Regions from separate parts of the Streptomyces sp. NPDC087215 genome, predicted to be linked through region 2. Evidence: riboswitches for the same ligand, from Rfam matches in the RefSeq annotation. Region 2 holds a riboswitch; the other holds the start of a gene.
What was found. Region 2 has a riboswitch for cobalamin ahead of ACIO92_RS09050 (cobalamin biosynthesis protein). Riboswitches for the same ligand answer to the same signal wherever they lie in the genome.
Positions count from the first base shown of each region.

Region 1 (7,134 bases), on a different contig from region 2:
GCTCGCCGGGCATGAAGGCGCGCTCCACGTACCGGGCGTCGTCGAGCCGTCCGGCCCGCTCCAGGGCCCGCCGGACGGTGGGGAAGGTGCGGCCGAGCTTCATCACGACCGCCGAGTCGGTGCCCGCGAGCCGGGCCGTCAGCTCGTCCTCGGGGAGGGTGCCGGGGATGATCGTGAGGACTTCCTCGGCCTCGCACAGCGGCTCGCCGAGCCGGGCGGCGGCGGCGCTGACCGAGGTGACGCCGGGGATGACGGTGGTGTCGTAGCGGTCCGCGAGCCGCTTGTGCATGTGCTGGTAGGAGCCGTAGAAGAGGGGGTCGCCCTCGGCGAGCACGGCGACGGTGCGGCCCGCGTCGAGGTGGGCGGCGAGCCGGGCGGCGGCCTCCTCGTAGAAGTCGTCCAGGGCGCCCCGGTAGCCGCCGGGGTGGTCGGTGGTCTCCACGGTGAGCGGGTACATCAGCCGCTCCTCGACGTGGTCCTCGCGCAGGTGCGCGGCGGCGATGGAGCGGGCGATGGACCGGCCGTGGCGGGCCGAGTGGTAGGCGACGACGTCGGCGTCCCCGATGGCCCTCACGGCGGCCAGCGTCATCAGCTCCGGGTCGCCGGGCCCCAGCCCGACCCCGTACAGCCTGCCCGGGGTGCGCGGTGCGGTGCTCATGCCTGGATCTCCGCTTCGTGGGCGAGGGCGTTGAGGGCGGCGGCCGTCATGGCGCTGCCGCCGCGCCTGCCCCGGACGACGAGGTATTCGAGGCCGAGGTCCTGGGCGGCGAGGGCGTCCTTGGACTCGGCGGCGCCGATGAAGCCGACGGGTATGCCGAGGACGGCGGCGGGCCGGGGCCCGCCCTTCGCGACCATCTCCAGGAGGTGGAAGAGGGCGGTGGGCGCGTTGCCGATGGCGACGACGGAGCCTTCGAGGCGGTCCCGCCACAGTTCGAGGGCGGCGGCGGAGCGGGTGGTGCCCAGTTCGGCGGCGAGGCCCGGCACGGCCGGGTCGGAGAGCGCGCAGATCACCTCGTTGTCGGCGGGCAGCCGCTTGCGGGTGACGCCGCTGGCGACCATCTGGGCGTCGCAGAGGATCGGCGCCCCGGCGCGCAGCGCGGCGCGGGCCCGGGTGACGACGCCGGGGGAGTACGCGATGTCCTGGACGAGGTCGGTCATCCCGCAGGCGTGGATCATGCGGACCGCGACCTGGGCGATGTCGGCGGGCAGGCCCGAGAGGTCCGCCTCGGCGCGGATCGTGGCAAAGGACCGGCGGTAGATCTCCGCCCCGTCCTTCTCGTAGTCGAACATCGTGGTGCTCTCGCTCATCTCGTGTGGGTCGCCGGGTTGCGGGCCGCCGCGACCGCCTCGGACAGGGCGGCGCGGGGGGTGGGGACGTCGTCCACCAGGTAGCCGTCGTCACCGGTGGCGACGACTTCGGTACGGGCGCCGTGGGGGTGCCCGCAGCGGCGCGCGCAGCCGGAGTAGTGCACCGGCAGCGGGCCCGGGGGCGCGGCGAGCGCGTCGGCCCGCACATCGGCGAGGGACTTGGCGCAGCCGGGCCGCCCGGTGCAGACGGTGACGCCGGTGCCGGGCGCGTCGGGCCGGGTGATCAGGCCGTGCGCGGCGAGCGCGGGCAGCCTGCCGGGGCCCGCGCCGACGACGACCGCTCCGCGCCAGGGCGTGAGCCGGACCTCGTCGGCGGGCAGCAGGGCCCGCAGCTGGGCGGCGGTCAGCCTGCCCAGCGGGGCGAGGACGTGCGGGGTGCCGCCGGGCAGTTCGCCCGGCGGGGGCGGCGGTGACACCGGCGGCGGGGGTACGGAGACGGGCTCGGCCGCGATCCCGGCGCGGGCCAGTGCCCCGGCCCAGTCCGGTACGTGCGCCCCGGGCAGTTCCCGGGGGCGCCAGGCCCCGGTCCCGGCGGCGTCGGCGGCGTCGAGGAAGGCGAGGGCGGCGGCCAGGGCCGCCGGGACGGCGTCGGCGGCCCCGGTTCTGAAGGCCAGCGGGCCCAGCCGCAGCAGGGCGGTGCCGCCGGGCGCTGCGACCAAGGTCACATCGCCGCCGAGTCCGGCGACGTCCCCGCGCCCGTCGTCCAGGACGAACAGGAACCGGCCCGAGAGCGCCGCCGCCCGGGGCTCGGCGCACAGGGCGCCGTCCAGCGCGCGGGCCCACAACTGCGCGTCGCCGTGGCCGAGTCCGTCGAGTCCCGCGGTGGGCGAGGCGACGATGTTGCGGACGCGTTCGTGCCGGGGGGAGGGCAGCAGGCCCGCCGGGGCGAGCCGGTCGGCGAGCGCGGCCCCGCAGTCGTCCGGGAGGCCGCGCAGTTCCGCGTTGCCGCGCGAGGTGACACTGATCCGTCCGTCGCCCAGCTCCTCCGCCGCCGCCGCCAGGACCTCCACCTGAGGGGCGGTCAGACGGCCTCCGGGAAGCCGGAGTCGGGCGAGCCCGCCGTCGTCGGCGGAGTGCGGGCGCAGCGCTCCCGGGCACGCGTCGCCGCGGTCCCGGGTGCGGGGCGCGGACGGCGGGAGCGGGGTGGGCGGCATGGCGGCGAGCATACCGACGGGGGACCGGACGGCTCGCGGGTGTGATCCGGACGACTGCGACGGCGGCCCCGGCCCGCCGACGGCACGTTCTACTATGCAGACGGCATGGGGTCCCAGGACCCCGGGGAGGAAGCCCGGTGCGATTCCGGCGCGGTCCCGCCACTGTGAGCCGGTCCGGCACCACCGGGCAGGTGAGCCAGGAACTCCCGCCGTCCACACGACCACCCGGGGCGCGGACCACCCCGAGGAAGGCCTGCGTAGCCATGCTCCTGCTGCTGTCGCACTCCGACACCGACCTGCTCAGTGCCCGCGCGGCCGGCGGACCGGTGGAGTACCGCTTCGCCAACCCCGCCCGGCTCCCCCTGGCCGATCTGCCCGGCCTCCTGGACGGCACCGACCTCGTCGTCGTCCGTCTCCTGGGCGGGCTCCGCTCCTGGCAGGAGGGCCTGGACGCGGTCCGCGCCGCCGGACTGCCGGTGGTCGTCCTCAGCGGCGAACAGGCCCCCGACGCCCAGCTGATGGAGGCGTCCACCGTCCCCGTCGGCGTCGCCACCGAGGCCCACGCCTATCTCGCGCACGGCGGCCCGGCGAACCTGGAACAGCTGGCCCGCTTCCTCTCCGACACCGTCCTGCTCACCGGCCACGGCTTCGAGTCCCCGGCCGCCGCCCCCACCTGGGGCCCGCTGGAGCGGACCGCCCGCACGACGGACGGCCCGACCGTCGCCGTGCTCTACTACCGCGCCCACCACATGAGCGGGAACACCGGCTTCGTCGAGGCCCTGTGCGCGGCGGTCGAGGACGCGGGCGCCCAGGCCCTCCCGCTGTACGTGGCGTCCCTGCGGGCCCCCGAGCCGGAGCTGCTCGACCGGCTGCGCGCCGCCGACGCGATCGTCACCACGGTCCTCGCGGCGGGCGGCACCAAGCCCGCCGAGGCGCAGGCGGGCGGCGACGAGGAGGCCTGGGACGCGGGCGCGCTGGCCGGGCTCGACGTGCCGATCCTCCAGGCGCTCTGCCTGACCTCCTCGCGGGCCGCGTGGGAGGAGAGCGACGAGGGCCTGTCGCCGCTGGACGCGGCGAGCCAGGTCGCCGTCCCCGAGTTCGACGGGCGGCTCATCACCGTCCCGTTCTCCTTCAAGGAGATCGACGAGGACGGGCTGCCCGCGTACGTCGCCGACCCCGAGCGGGCGGCCCGGGTCGCCGGGACCGCCGTGCGGCACGCCCGCCTGCGGCACATCCCGAACGCCGACAAGAGGCTGGCGCTCGTCCTCTCCGCGTACCCGACGAAGCACTCCCGCATCGGCAACGCGGTCGGCCTCGACACCCCCGCCTCCGCCGTCTCCCTGCTGCGCCGGCTGATCGCCGAGGGGTACGACTTCGGGCCCGCCGACGAGCTGCCCGGTCTGGTCTCCGGCGACGGCGACGAGCTGATCTACGCCCTCATCGAGGCGGGCGGCCACGACCAGGACTGGCTGACCGAGGAGCAACTGGCGAAGAACCCGGTCCGCATCCCGGCCGCCGACTACCGGCGGTGGTACGCGGAGCTCCCCGCCGGGCTGCGCGAGCGCGTCGAGGAGCACTGGGGGCCCGCCCCCGGCGAGATGTTCCTCGACCGCTCCCGGAACCCGGAGGGCGACATCGTCCTCGCCGCGCTGCGGCGCGGGAACCTCCTGGTCCTGATCCAGCCGCCGCGCGGCTTCGGCGAGAACCCGATCGCGATCTACCACGACCCGGACCTGCCGCCGTCGCACCACTACCTGGCGGCGTACCGGTGGATCGCGGCCCGCGCGGACGACGGCGGCTTCGGCGCCGACGCCATGGTCCACCTGGGCAAGCACGGCAACCTGGAGTGGCTGCCCGGCAAGAACGCGGGCCTGTCCGCCGCCTGCGGCCCCGACGCGGCCCTCGGGGACCTGCCGCTGGTCTACCCGTTCCTCGTCAACGACCCCGGCGAGGGCACCCAGGCCAAGCGGCGCGCCCACGCCACGCTCGTCGACCACCTGGTGCCGCCGATGGCCCGCGCCGACTCCTACGGCGACATCGCGCGCCTGGAGCAGCTCCTCGACGAGTACGCGCAGATCTCCTCCATGGACCCGGCGAAGCTGCCCGCGATCCGCGCCCAGATCTGGACGCTGATCCAGGCGGCCCGGCTCGACCACGACCTCGGTCTGGAGGAGCGTCCGGGGGACGACGGCTTCGACGACTTCCTGCTGCACGTCGACGGCTGGCTGTGCGAGGTCAAGGACGCCCAGATCCGGGACGGTCTGCACGTCCTGGGCGGCGCCCCGGCCGGTGAGGCCCGGGTCAACCTGGTCCTGTCCATCCTGCGGGCCCGGCAGATCTGGGGCGGTACGCAGGCGCTGCCCGGTCTGCGGGAGGCGCTGGGCCTGGACGAGTCGGCCGCGACCCGGACCACCGCCGACGAGGCGGAGGCGAAGGCCCGCGAGCTGGTCGAGGCGATGGAGGCGGCGGACTGGTCCGTGGACGCGGTCGCCCCGGTGGCCGCCGCGTACGGCCCCGAGGTGCACGCGGTGCTGCGGTTCGCCTGTGAGCAGGTCGTGCCGAGGCTCGCCGCCACCACCGACGAACTCACGCACGCCGTGCACGCCCTGGACGGCGGCTTCGTCCCGGCCGGTCCCTCCGGTTCGCCGCTGCGCGGTCTGGTCAACGTCCTGCCGACCGGCCGCAACTTCTACTCGGTCGACCCGAAGGCCGTACCGTCCCGGCTGGCCTGGGAGACCGGGCAGGCGCTCGCGGACTCGCTCCTGGAGCGCTACCGCACCGACAACGGCTCCTGGCCGACCTCGGTGGGCCTCTCCCTGTGGGGCACGAGCGCGATGCGCACCTCGGGCGACGACGTGGCCGAGGCGCTGGCCCTGCTGGGCGTCCGGCCCCTGTGGGACGAGGCGTCCCGCCGGGTGAACGGTCTCGAACCGATCCCGCTGGCCGAGCTGGGCCGCCCCCGCGTCGATGTCACCCTGCGCATCTCCGGCTTCTTCCGGGACGCGTTCCCGCACGTCATCGGGCTCCTCGACGACGCCGTACGGCTGGTCGCGGGTCTTGAGGGCGAGTCCGCCGAGGACAACCACGTCCGGGCGCACACCCAGGCCGACCTCGCGGAGCACGGCGACGAGCGGCGCGCCACCACCCGTATCTTCGGCTCCCGGCCGGGCACGTACGGCGCGGGCATCCTCCAGCTGATCGACTCCCGCGACTGGCGCACGGACGCCGACCTCGCCGAGGTGTACACGGTGTGGGGCGGGTACGCGTACGGGCGCGGTCTCGAAGGGCGCCCGGCGCGGGCCGAGATGGAGACCGCGTACAAGCGGATCGCGGTGGCCGCGAAGAACACGGACACCCGTGAGCACGACATCGCGGACTCCGACGACTACTTCCAGTACCACGGCGGCATGGTGGCGACCGTCCGCGCGCTCAAGGGCACCGCCCCGGAGGCGTACATCGGGGACTCGACCCGCCCGGAGACGGTCCGCACCCGCACGCTCGTCGAGGAGACGTCCCGGGTGTTCCGGGCGCGGGTGGTCAACCCGCGCTGGATCGAGGCGATGCGCCGCCACGGCTACAAGGGCGCGTTCGAGCTGGCGGCGACCGTCGACTACCTCTTCGGGTACGACGCCACGACGGGCGTGGTCGCGGACTGGATGTACGACAAGCTCGCCCAGGAGTACGTCCTCGACCCGACGAACCAGGCCTTCCTGAAGGAGGCCAACCCGTGGGCCCTGCACGGCATCGCGGAGCGCCTCCTCGAAGCCGAGTCGCGCGGCATGTGGGAGAAGCCGGACGCGCAGACCCTGGCCGCCCTGCGCCAGGTCTTCCTGGAGACGGAGGGCGACCTGGAGGGCGCGTCCGACGCGTAGCCGACGGTGCCGGGCGGGGCCTGCCGGCCCCGGTCTAGACGGGCAACGGGGCCGTCGCCGGGGCCAGTTCGAGGACCCGGCCCCGGAAGCCCGCCCGCAGCCGCCGGTCGTGGCTGACGACGACCAGCGTGCCCCGGTAGGGGACGAGCGCGGCCTCCAGCTCCTCCACGAGCGCCGGGGCCAGATGGTTGGTCGGCTCGTCGAGGAGGAGCAGGTCGACGGGTCCGGTGACGAGCCGGGCCAGTTCCAGCTTCCGGCGCTGCCCGGTGGACAGGTCCCGGACCGGGGTCGTCAGGTCGCGGGCGGAGAACAGGCCGAGGGCGAGCAGTGCGTCCGTACGGTCCTCCCCGAAGGACTCGCCCACCGTACGGGGATCGGTGGGCGGGTCCGTCTCCTGCCGGAGCAGCCCGACCCGCGCGGGTCCGTCCTCCGTCGCCGTGTCCACCGTGCCCTCGTCGGGGGCGAGTTCGCCCGCGAGGAGCTTCAGCAGAGTGCTCTTCCCGGCGCCGTTCGGACCGGTCACCAGGAGCCGCTCGCCCGGCTCCAGACGGAGGGCGTCGAGCCGCAGCCGCCCCTCGATCCGTACTCCGGCGAGGTCCACGGGCGCGCCCCCGCCGGTGAGTTCGGCGCGGAACGCCAGCGGGGGCGGCGGCGCGGGCACGGGCGCTGCGGTGAGCCGGGCGAGCCGTTCCCCGGCGGCCCGGATGCGGCTCATGGCGCCGTGCGCCCGTGACCGGGCC
Region 1 is NZ_JBIUZD010000003.1:446,254-453,387, forward strand. Features, by position in the region: gene ACIO92_RS11530 (precorrin-2 C(20)-methyltransferase) at 1-658, opposite strand, end outside; gene ACIO92_RS11535 (precorrin-8X methylmutase) at 655-1,308, opposite strand; gene ACIO92_RS11540 (cobalamin biosynthesis protein CobG) at 1,305-2,534, opposite strand; cobalamin riboswitch at 2,607-2,751, shown strand; gene cobN (cobaltochelatase subunit CobN) at 2,786-6,394, shown strand; gene ACIO92_RS11550 (ABC-F family ATP-binding cassette domain-containing protein) at 6,429-7,134, opposite strand, start outside.
Region 1: another riboswitch for cobalamin. It lies ahead of cobN (cobaltochelatase subunit CobN); the one in region 2 lies ahead of ACIO92_RS09050 (cobalamin biosynthesis protein).

Region 2 (7,134 bases):
AGCACGAGTCCGGGCCCGCTCCGGCCGCGCGCCCGCTGGTGCGGCGCTGCGGCCCGTACGGTCGCCGTCAGATGCAGCTTGGTCAGCGCCCCCCGGGGGCGTACGGAGCCGGTGGTGCGGCCCTGCTCGGTCCGTGCCCGGGACCGGCGCCCGGCCGCGCCCTCGCCGAGACCGGGCACGCTGAGCACCTTCGTACGGAACGGCTCCGCGGCGGCGACGGCGGCGCGCTCACCCGAGCCCGAGCCCGCATCCGAGCCCGCATCCGAGCCCGCGCCGGTGTCCCGCGCGGCGGGCTCCGGAGCGGACGCGGGGGAGTCGGCAGCGGGCGCGCCGGGCGCGCCGGGGCCGGGGGCCTCCGGCCCCGCGCCGTCCGCCGGGGCGTCCGGCACCGTGTCCGGCCCCTCGCCCTGCGGCGGTACGCCCCCGCCGGGGCCGCCGTCCGGGCCGCCGTCGCCCGGACCGTCCGGCTCGGGCTCGTCGTCCGGGTCCCCCTGGGGTTCCTCGCCCTTGAAGCGCTCCAGGGTCTCGTCGAGCTTGTCCTCGTCGAGACCGGGCGCGTCGAAGGGGTTGCGGCGGCGACGGTGGGGCAGCGCGAGGAGCGCCGCCTGCCGTACGTCCTGCGAGTCCACCTCGGTCCGGTCCGCCCACGCGGCGAGCGCGGTCGCGGTCCGGGCCATCACGATGTCGGCGCGCATCCCGTCCACCTCGAACGCGGCGCAGGTCGCGGCGATCTGGAGCAGTGCCGCGTCCCCGAGGACCACCTGCGGCAGCCGTTCGCGGGCGGCGACGATCCGGGCCCGCAGCGCGGACTCCTCGTCGGCCCAGCGCGCGGCGAACGCGGCCGGGTCGTCCTCGAACGCGAGCCGCCGCCGCACCACCTCCACCCGCTGCGCGGGCTCCCGGGAGGCCGCGACCTCCACGGTGAGGCCGAAGCGGTCGAGCAGCTGCGGCCGCAGCTCGCCCTCCTCGGGGTTCATCGTCCCGACGAGCAGGAAGCGGGCGGCGTGCCGCACGGAGACGCCCTCGCGCTCCACGTGCGAGGAGCCCATGGCGGCGGCGTCGAGCAGGTGGTCGATGAGGTGGTCGCTCAGCAGGTTGACCTCGTCGACGTACAGGATGCCCCGGTGCGCGGCGGCGAGCAGCCCCGGCTCGAAGGCCTTCACGCCCTCGGCGAGCGCCTTCTCGAAGTCGAGGGCGCCGACGAGCCGGTCCTCGGAGGCGCCGACGGGCAGCTCGACCATCCGCGCGGGCCGCTCCGCCGCCGGGGCGGTGTCGTGCGGGCCGTCGGGGCAGCCCGGGTCGGGCGAGGCCGGGTCGCAGCTGAACCGGCAGCCCGCGACGACCGGCACCGGCGGCAGCAGTTCGGCGAGCGCCCGGACGGCGGTGGACTTCGCGGTCCCCTTCTCGCCCCGGACCAGCACCCCGCCCACGGCCGGGCTGACGGCGTTGAGCAGCAGCGCGAGCCGCAGGTCGTCCATGCCGACGACGGCGGTGAACGGATACCGGGCGTTCATCGGCCGGTCCTTTCGTCGAGTTCGCTCCACGGGCGTCCCGTCCGGGACCCCGCGCTTCCGGTGCCGGCGGGGACGGCCGTACGGGCGCCCGCGCCCGGCGGCCCTCCCGCGCTCACGGCGCTCCCGGCGGTACGAACGGCAGGCCGGGCGGCGGACCGTCCTCGATCAGCCGCAGCAGCGCGTCGGTGTCCGCGTGTTCCTCGATCAGGTCGCCGAGCCGGTCGAGCTGCTCCTCGCGGAGCGCCGCGAACGAGGTGTCCGGCGCCGGGACGAAGCGGCGCCCGGCCGCCGCGGCGACCTCCCGCAGGAACGCGCGCCGGAAACCGTCGCTCTCCAGCGAGCCGTGCCAGTGGGTGCCCCACACGGACCCCGCCCGGCATCCGTCGAGGAACGTCTCGCCGCCCAGCACCTCGGCGACGCCGTGGTGGATCTCGTACCCCTCGACCCGTTCCCCGAGGGCCTCGCCGGACGGCCGGGCGAGGGTCTTCTCGCGGGCGAAGCGGACCCGTACGGGCAGCAGCCCGAGCCCGGCGACGGCCCCCGCCCTCGACTCGACCTCGTCGTCGATGTGCTCGCCGAGGACCTGGAAGCCGCCGCAGATCCCCAGCACCGGACGGCCCTCGGCCGCGCGCCGGACGAGGGCGTCGGCGAGTCCCCGCTCGCGCAGCCAGGCCAGCGCCCGGACCGTGCCCCGGGTGCCGGGCACGACGACGAGGTCCGCGTCGACGAGTTCCTCGGGCCGGTCGACGAACCGGACGACGACGCCCGGCTCGGCCGCCAGCGCGTCCACGTCCGTGAAGTTGGACATCAGCGGTACGGCGCAGACGGCGACCCGCAGCACGTCCGCGCCGACCGGCGGGGCGACGACCGACTCGCGGACCGTGCCGCGCAGCGAGACGCGCAGCCCGTCCTCCTCGTCGATGCCGAGGCCGTGCGCGTACGGCAGGACGCCGAAGGTGCGGCGGCCGGTCAGCCCGTGCAGCATGTCGAGGCCCGGTTCGAGGAGGCTCACATCGCCCCGGAACTTGTTCACCAGGTATCCGGCGACCAGTTCCTGGTCCTCGGGGGCCAGCAGCGCCGTCGTGCCGAAGAACTGGGCGAAGACCCCGCCCCTGTCGATGTCGCCGACGACCACGACGGGCAGCCGCGCGGCCCGCGCGACCCCCATGTTGACGATGTCGGTGCGCCGCAGGTTGATCTCGGCGGGGCTGCCCGCGCCCTCGCAGATCACCGCGTCGTAGCTGCTCCGCAGCTCCTCCAGGCAGGCCATCACCGGTTCGAACAGCTCCTTCTGCCGTCCGCCGTGGTAGCCCCGGGCGCTCATCTCACCCACCGGCCGGCCCATCAGGACGACCTGGCTGGAGCGGTCGCCGCCCGGCTTGAGGAGCACCGGGTTCATCAGCGCCGTCGGCTCCACCCGGGCGGCCTGCGCCTGCATGGCCTGGGCCCGGCCTATCTCGGCGCCCTCGCGGGTCACGAAGGAGTTCAGGGACATGTTCTGCCCCTTGAACGGCGCCACCTTCAGGCCCGCGCGGACCAGCCAGCGGCAGATCCCGGCCGTCACGACGCTCTTCCCGGCGTCGGACGTCGTACCGGCGACCAGCAGCCCCCCACCCCTCACTTCGTCCTCCGCTTCACGGTGTCGGTCAGTATCCGGCCGCCCACGCAGACGGCCAGGGTGAGCGCGGTGACCCGGCGGGACAGCCGGACCGCCCGTTCGATGTCGGGCACCTCGACGGCCCGGCCCGTCGCGTTGAGCACCGGCCGGTGCTCGACCCGGCCGCCGTACGCGAGGGTGCCGCCGAGCCGGACGCCGAGCGCGCCCGCGAAGGACGCCTCGACGGGGCCCGCGTTGGGGCTGGGGTGGCGCGCCGCGTCCGCCCGCCAGGCCCGTACGGACCCGCGCGGGTCCCCGCCCGCGACGGTCGCGAGGGCGGCCGTCAGCCGGGCGCCGGGCCAGCCCGCGAGGTCGTCGAGCCGGGCCGAGGCCCAGCCGAAGCGCCGGTGCCGCGCGGACTTGTGGCCGACCATCGCGTCCAGGGTGTTGACGGCCCGGAAGCCGAGGAGCCCCGGCACGCCCGCGACCGCGCCCCAGAACAGGGCGCCGACCACGGCGTCGGAGGTGTTCTCGGCGACGGACTCGACGACCGCGCGGGCCATCGCGGGCCCGTCCAGGGACTGCGGGTCGCGCCCGCACAGGTGCGGCAGCCGCTCCCGGGCCGCCTCCAGGTCCCCGGCGGCCAGCGCCCCGCCGATCGCGCGGGCCTCCCGGCCCAGGGTCGTCCCGCCGACGACGGCCCAGACGGAGACGGCGGTGAGGGCGACGGCGGCGGACGGCCGGTCGCGCACGGTCCGCGCGGCGAGGGCGCCCAGGGCCGCGGCGGTTCCGGCGCAGACGGCGGTGTGCAGCGTGCCCCAGCCCCGGTGGTCGTGGTGGAGGCGGTCCTCGACGGCGGCGGCGGCCCGGCCGAACGCGGCGACGGGATGGCCCCTCCGGGGGTCGCCGACGAGCAGGTCCACGGCGAGACCGGCGGCGGTGCCGCACGCGAACACACCGGTGGTACTGGGGCGGCCGGGCATGGCGCTCCGTCCTCACTCAGGGTCCGCGCCCTGGATCGACGTCACCGGCGGCGAGAGTTCCTGGCTCCCGGACCCTCGGATCCGGTCACAGTGGCGGGACCGCGCCGGATTCGCACCGGACTTCCTCTTCTGCCGCCGTCTTGGCCCCGGCAGTCCACCACGCCCCGAGAACAGCCGTCAACTCACCGTTGACCTGCGGCGGGGCACTGTGCGGAGCACCACAGACAGGGCCCGGACGCGCACGGAGGCCGGGTGACCGCACACGAGGTGCGGCCACCCGGCCTCCGGGGGGTGGACCGTCAGGCGACGATCAGGTAGATGCCGTACGACACGGCCGCGACGCACAGGGCGAAGCAGGCGTAGGCGCCGGTGCGGGCCAGGACGGCGGAGCCGCCCCGCGCGGCGGCCTGCTCCTGCTTGGAGAGGCCGACGATGCCGAGGGTGAAGAGGCCCACGAGGGCGAGAGTGGCCACGAGGCTGACTCCGAACACGGAGCCGAGGGCCGCCCAGTCGATCTTCATGTCGTTCGTTCCTTACACCGCTGCGGCGGAGGCCGGGGGAGCGGACGGGTCGATGGGGGCCGGGGCCGGGATGGTCGCCTTCAGGTCCGCGTCCGTGACGGCGGCGAAGGAGCCGGCCGGGGGCGGCGGGGTGACGGCGGCCATCGCGGTGGTCACCACGCCCGCGGGCTCCGCCGGGGCGTCGGACTCGACCTCGTTGACGTTGTGGTGGTCGACCGGCTTGCGGCGGGACAGCACCCAGATGTAGGCCGAGCCGCCGATCAGGACGGCCGCGGTGGCGGCGATGCCCCAGGGGCCCTGCTTGGTGAGGAACTCGGCACCGGCGCCGACCAGACCCGCGGCGGGCAGGGTCAGGCCCCAGGCGACGAACATCCGGGTCGCGGTCGACCAGCGGACGACACCGCCCTTGCGGCCGAGACCGGCACCCATCACGGCACCCGAGCAGGACTGGGTGGTGGAGAGGGAGAAGCCGAGGTGCGAGGAGGCCAGGATGACCGTCGCGGCGCTGGTCTGGGCGGTGAAGCCCTGCTGCGGCTGGAGGTCGGTGAGGCCCTTGCCCATGGTGCGGATGATGCGCCAGCCGCCGAGGTAGGTGCCGAGGGCGATGGCGACACCGGCGGAGACGATGACCCAGAAGGGCGGGTTGGCACCGGGGGCGACGACGCCCTGGGTGACCAGCGCGAGGGTGATGATGCCCATCGTCTTCTGCGCGTCGTTGGTGCCGTGGGCCAGGGAGACGAGACCGGCGGAGGCGATCTGGCCGACCCGGTAGCCCTTGGCGGTGTGCTTCTGCTCGGTCTTCGCGCCGATCTTGTACGTCAGACGGGTCGCCAGCATCGCGGCGAGACCGGCGACGAGCGGGGCGGCGATGGCCGGGATCAGCACCTTGGTGATGATCGTGGAGCCGTTCACGGCCGACCAGCCGGCCGACATGACCGCGGCGCCGATGAGGCCGCCGAAGAGGGCGTGGGAGGAGCTGGACGGCAGGCCCAGGAGCCAGGTCAGCAGGTTCCACAGGATCGCGCCGACCAGCGCGGCGAAGATCACCTCTGTTCTGATGCCCTCTTCGTTGATGATCCCGCCGGAGATCGTCTTGGCGACCTCCACGGACAGGAACGCGCCGACGAGGTTGAGCACGGCGGACATGGCCACCGCCGTCTTGGGCTTGAGCGCACCGGTCGAGATGGTCGTGGCCATCGCGTTCGCGGTGTCGTGGAAACCGTTCGTGAAATCGAACACGAGAGCTGTCACGACCACAATGGCGAGCAGCAGCGTGATGTGTTCCATTTACCCAGGCAATCGTTTGACGTCAGTGGCCAGCCGAACGTAAGCAACCTGGGTGAACGGAAGGTGAACTGGGTAGGGCGCGACGGTGTCTCTATCCGGTGTCAACAGATTCCGTTTACGGCTCCGGAGCACCCGCTGTCCACGATGCGGTCACCCCGCAACCCCGGGTAATCCCGGACGACACCGGGCACGTACGACCTGTCCCGGTTCCACCCCCGCCACCCGGTTCCGCTCCCCGGACCGGACCATCCGACCGGGGGACCCCCCTGAGGAGACTCATGTCACTCCCCCGGGGGACCCCCGGACCCGCTCCCCGCACCCCCGGCCGGCCCCGTCCGGTGGCAGCCCGCCGCCACCCTGCCGAGACTGGGAACGTGCGCCCGGCTACAGCGACGGCAGCGGCCGTCACCACCCTGCTCGGTGTCGGCGCGGCCGCGGTCGCGGCCGGCCGGTACGCCAGCGACGCCGCCCTCAAGGCGCCGTCCGGACGTCCCCTCCCCGGGGAACCCCGACTGACCGTGCACGCCACCGGTCCCGGACAGATCACCCTCACCCGGGGCCTCGCCTCACTGCGCCCCGGCACCTACGGCATCGAGGGCCACGGCCTGCACGCCGTCGTCGGCCCCGTCCTCGACCGCGTCCCGCACACCGCCGACACCGTCGTCCGGCGCCTGGAACGGGTCGAGCTCGGCGTCGTCGCCCCCGGCGTCCGCGTCCGCCTCACCCCCCAGCTCCACCGGGGCACCCCGACCTCCGCCCTCGGCATCCCCCACGAGGACACCGAGATCCCCGGCGAACTCGGACCCCTGCCCGCCTGGCTGGCCGCCGCCCCCCGCACCACCTGGGTCATCGCCCTGCACGGCCTCGGCACCACCCGCGAGCACCCGCTGAACGTCCTCCCCTTCTTCCACCGGAGCAAGGTCCCCGTCCTGATCCCCGCCTACCGGGGCGACGAGGGCGCGCCCCCCTCCCCCGACGGCCTCGCCCACCTCGGCGCCTCCGAATGGCGCGACGTCGACGCCGCCATCCGCTACGCCGTCCGCCGGGGCGCGGGCAAGGTCGTCCTGCACGGCTGGGGGACCGGCGCCACGATGGCCCTGCGCGCCGCCGCCGAGTCCGGCGTCCGCGACCGGATCGCCGGACTCGTCCTCGACTCCCCGGTCCTCGACTGGGAGGCCACCCTGCGCAACCTCGCCGCCGCCCGGCACGTCCCCGGACCGCTGATCCCGCTC
Region 2 is NZ_JBIUZD010000002.1:996,846-1,003,979, forward strand. Features, by position in the region: gene ACIO92_RS09040 (putative cobaltochelatase) at 1-1,514, opposite strand, end outside; gene ACIO92_RS09045 (cobyric acid synthase) at 1,627-3,135, opposite strand; gene ACIO92_RS09050 (cobalamin biosynthesis protein) at 3,132-4,094, opposite strand; cobalamin riboswitch at 4,126-4,268, opposite strand; gene ACIO92_RS09055 (hypothetical protein) at 4,394-4,615, opposite strand; gene ACIO92_RS09060 (inorganic phosphate transporter) at 4,628-5,902, opposite strand; gene ACIO92_RS09065 (hypothetical protein) at 6,277-7,134, shown strand, end outside.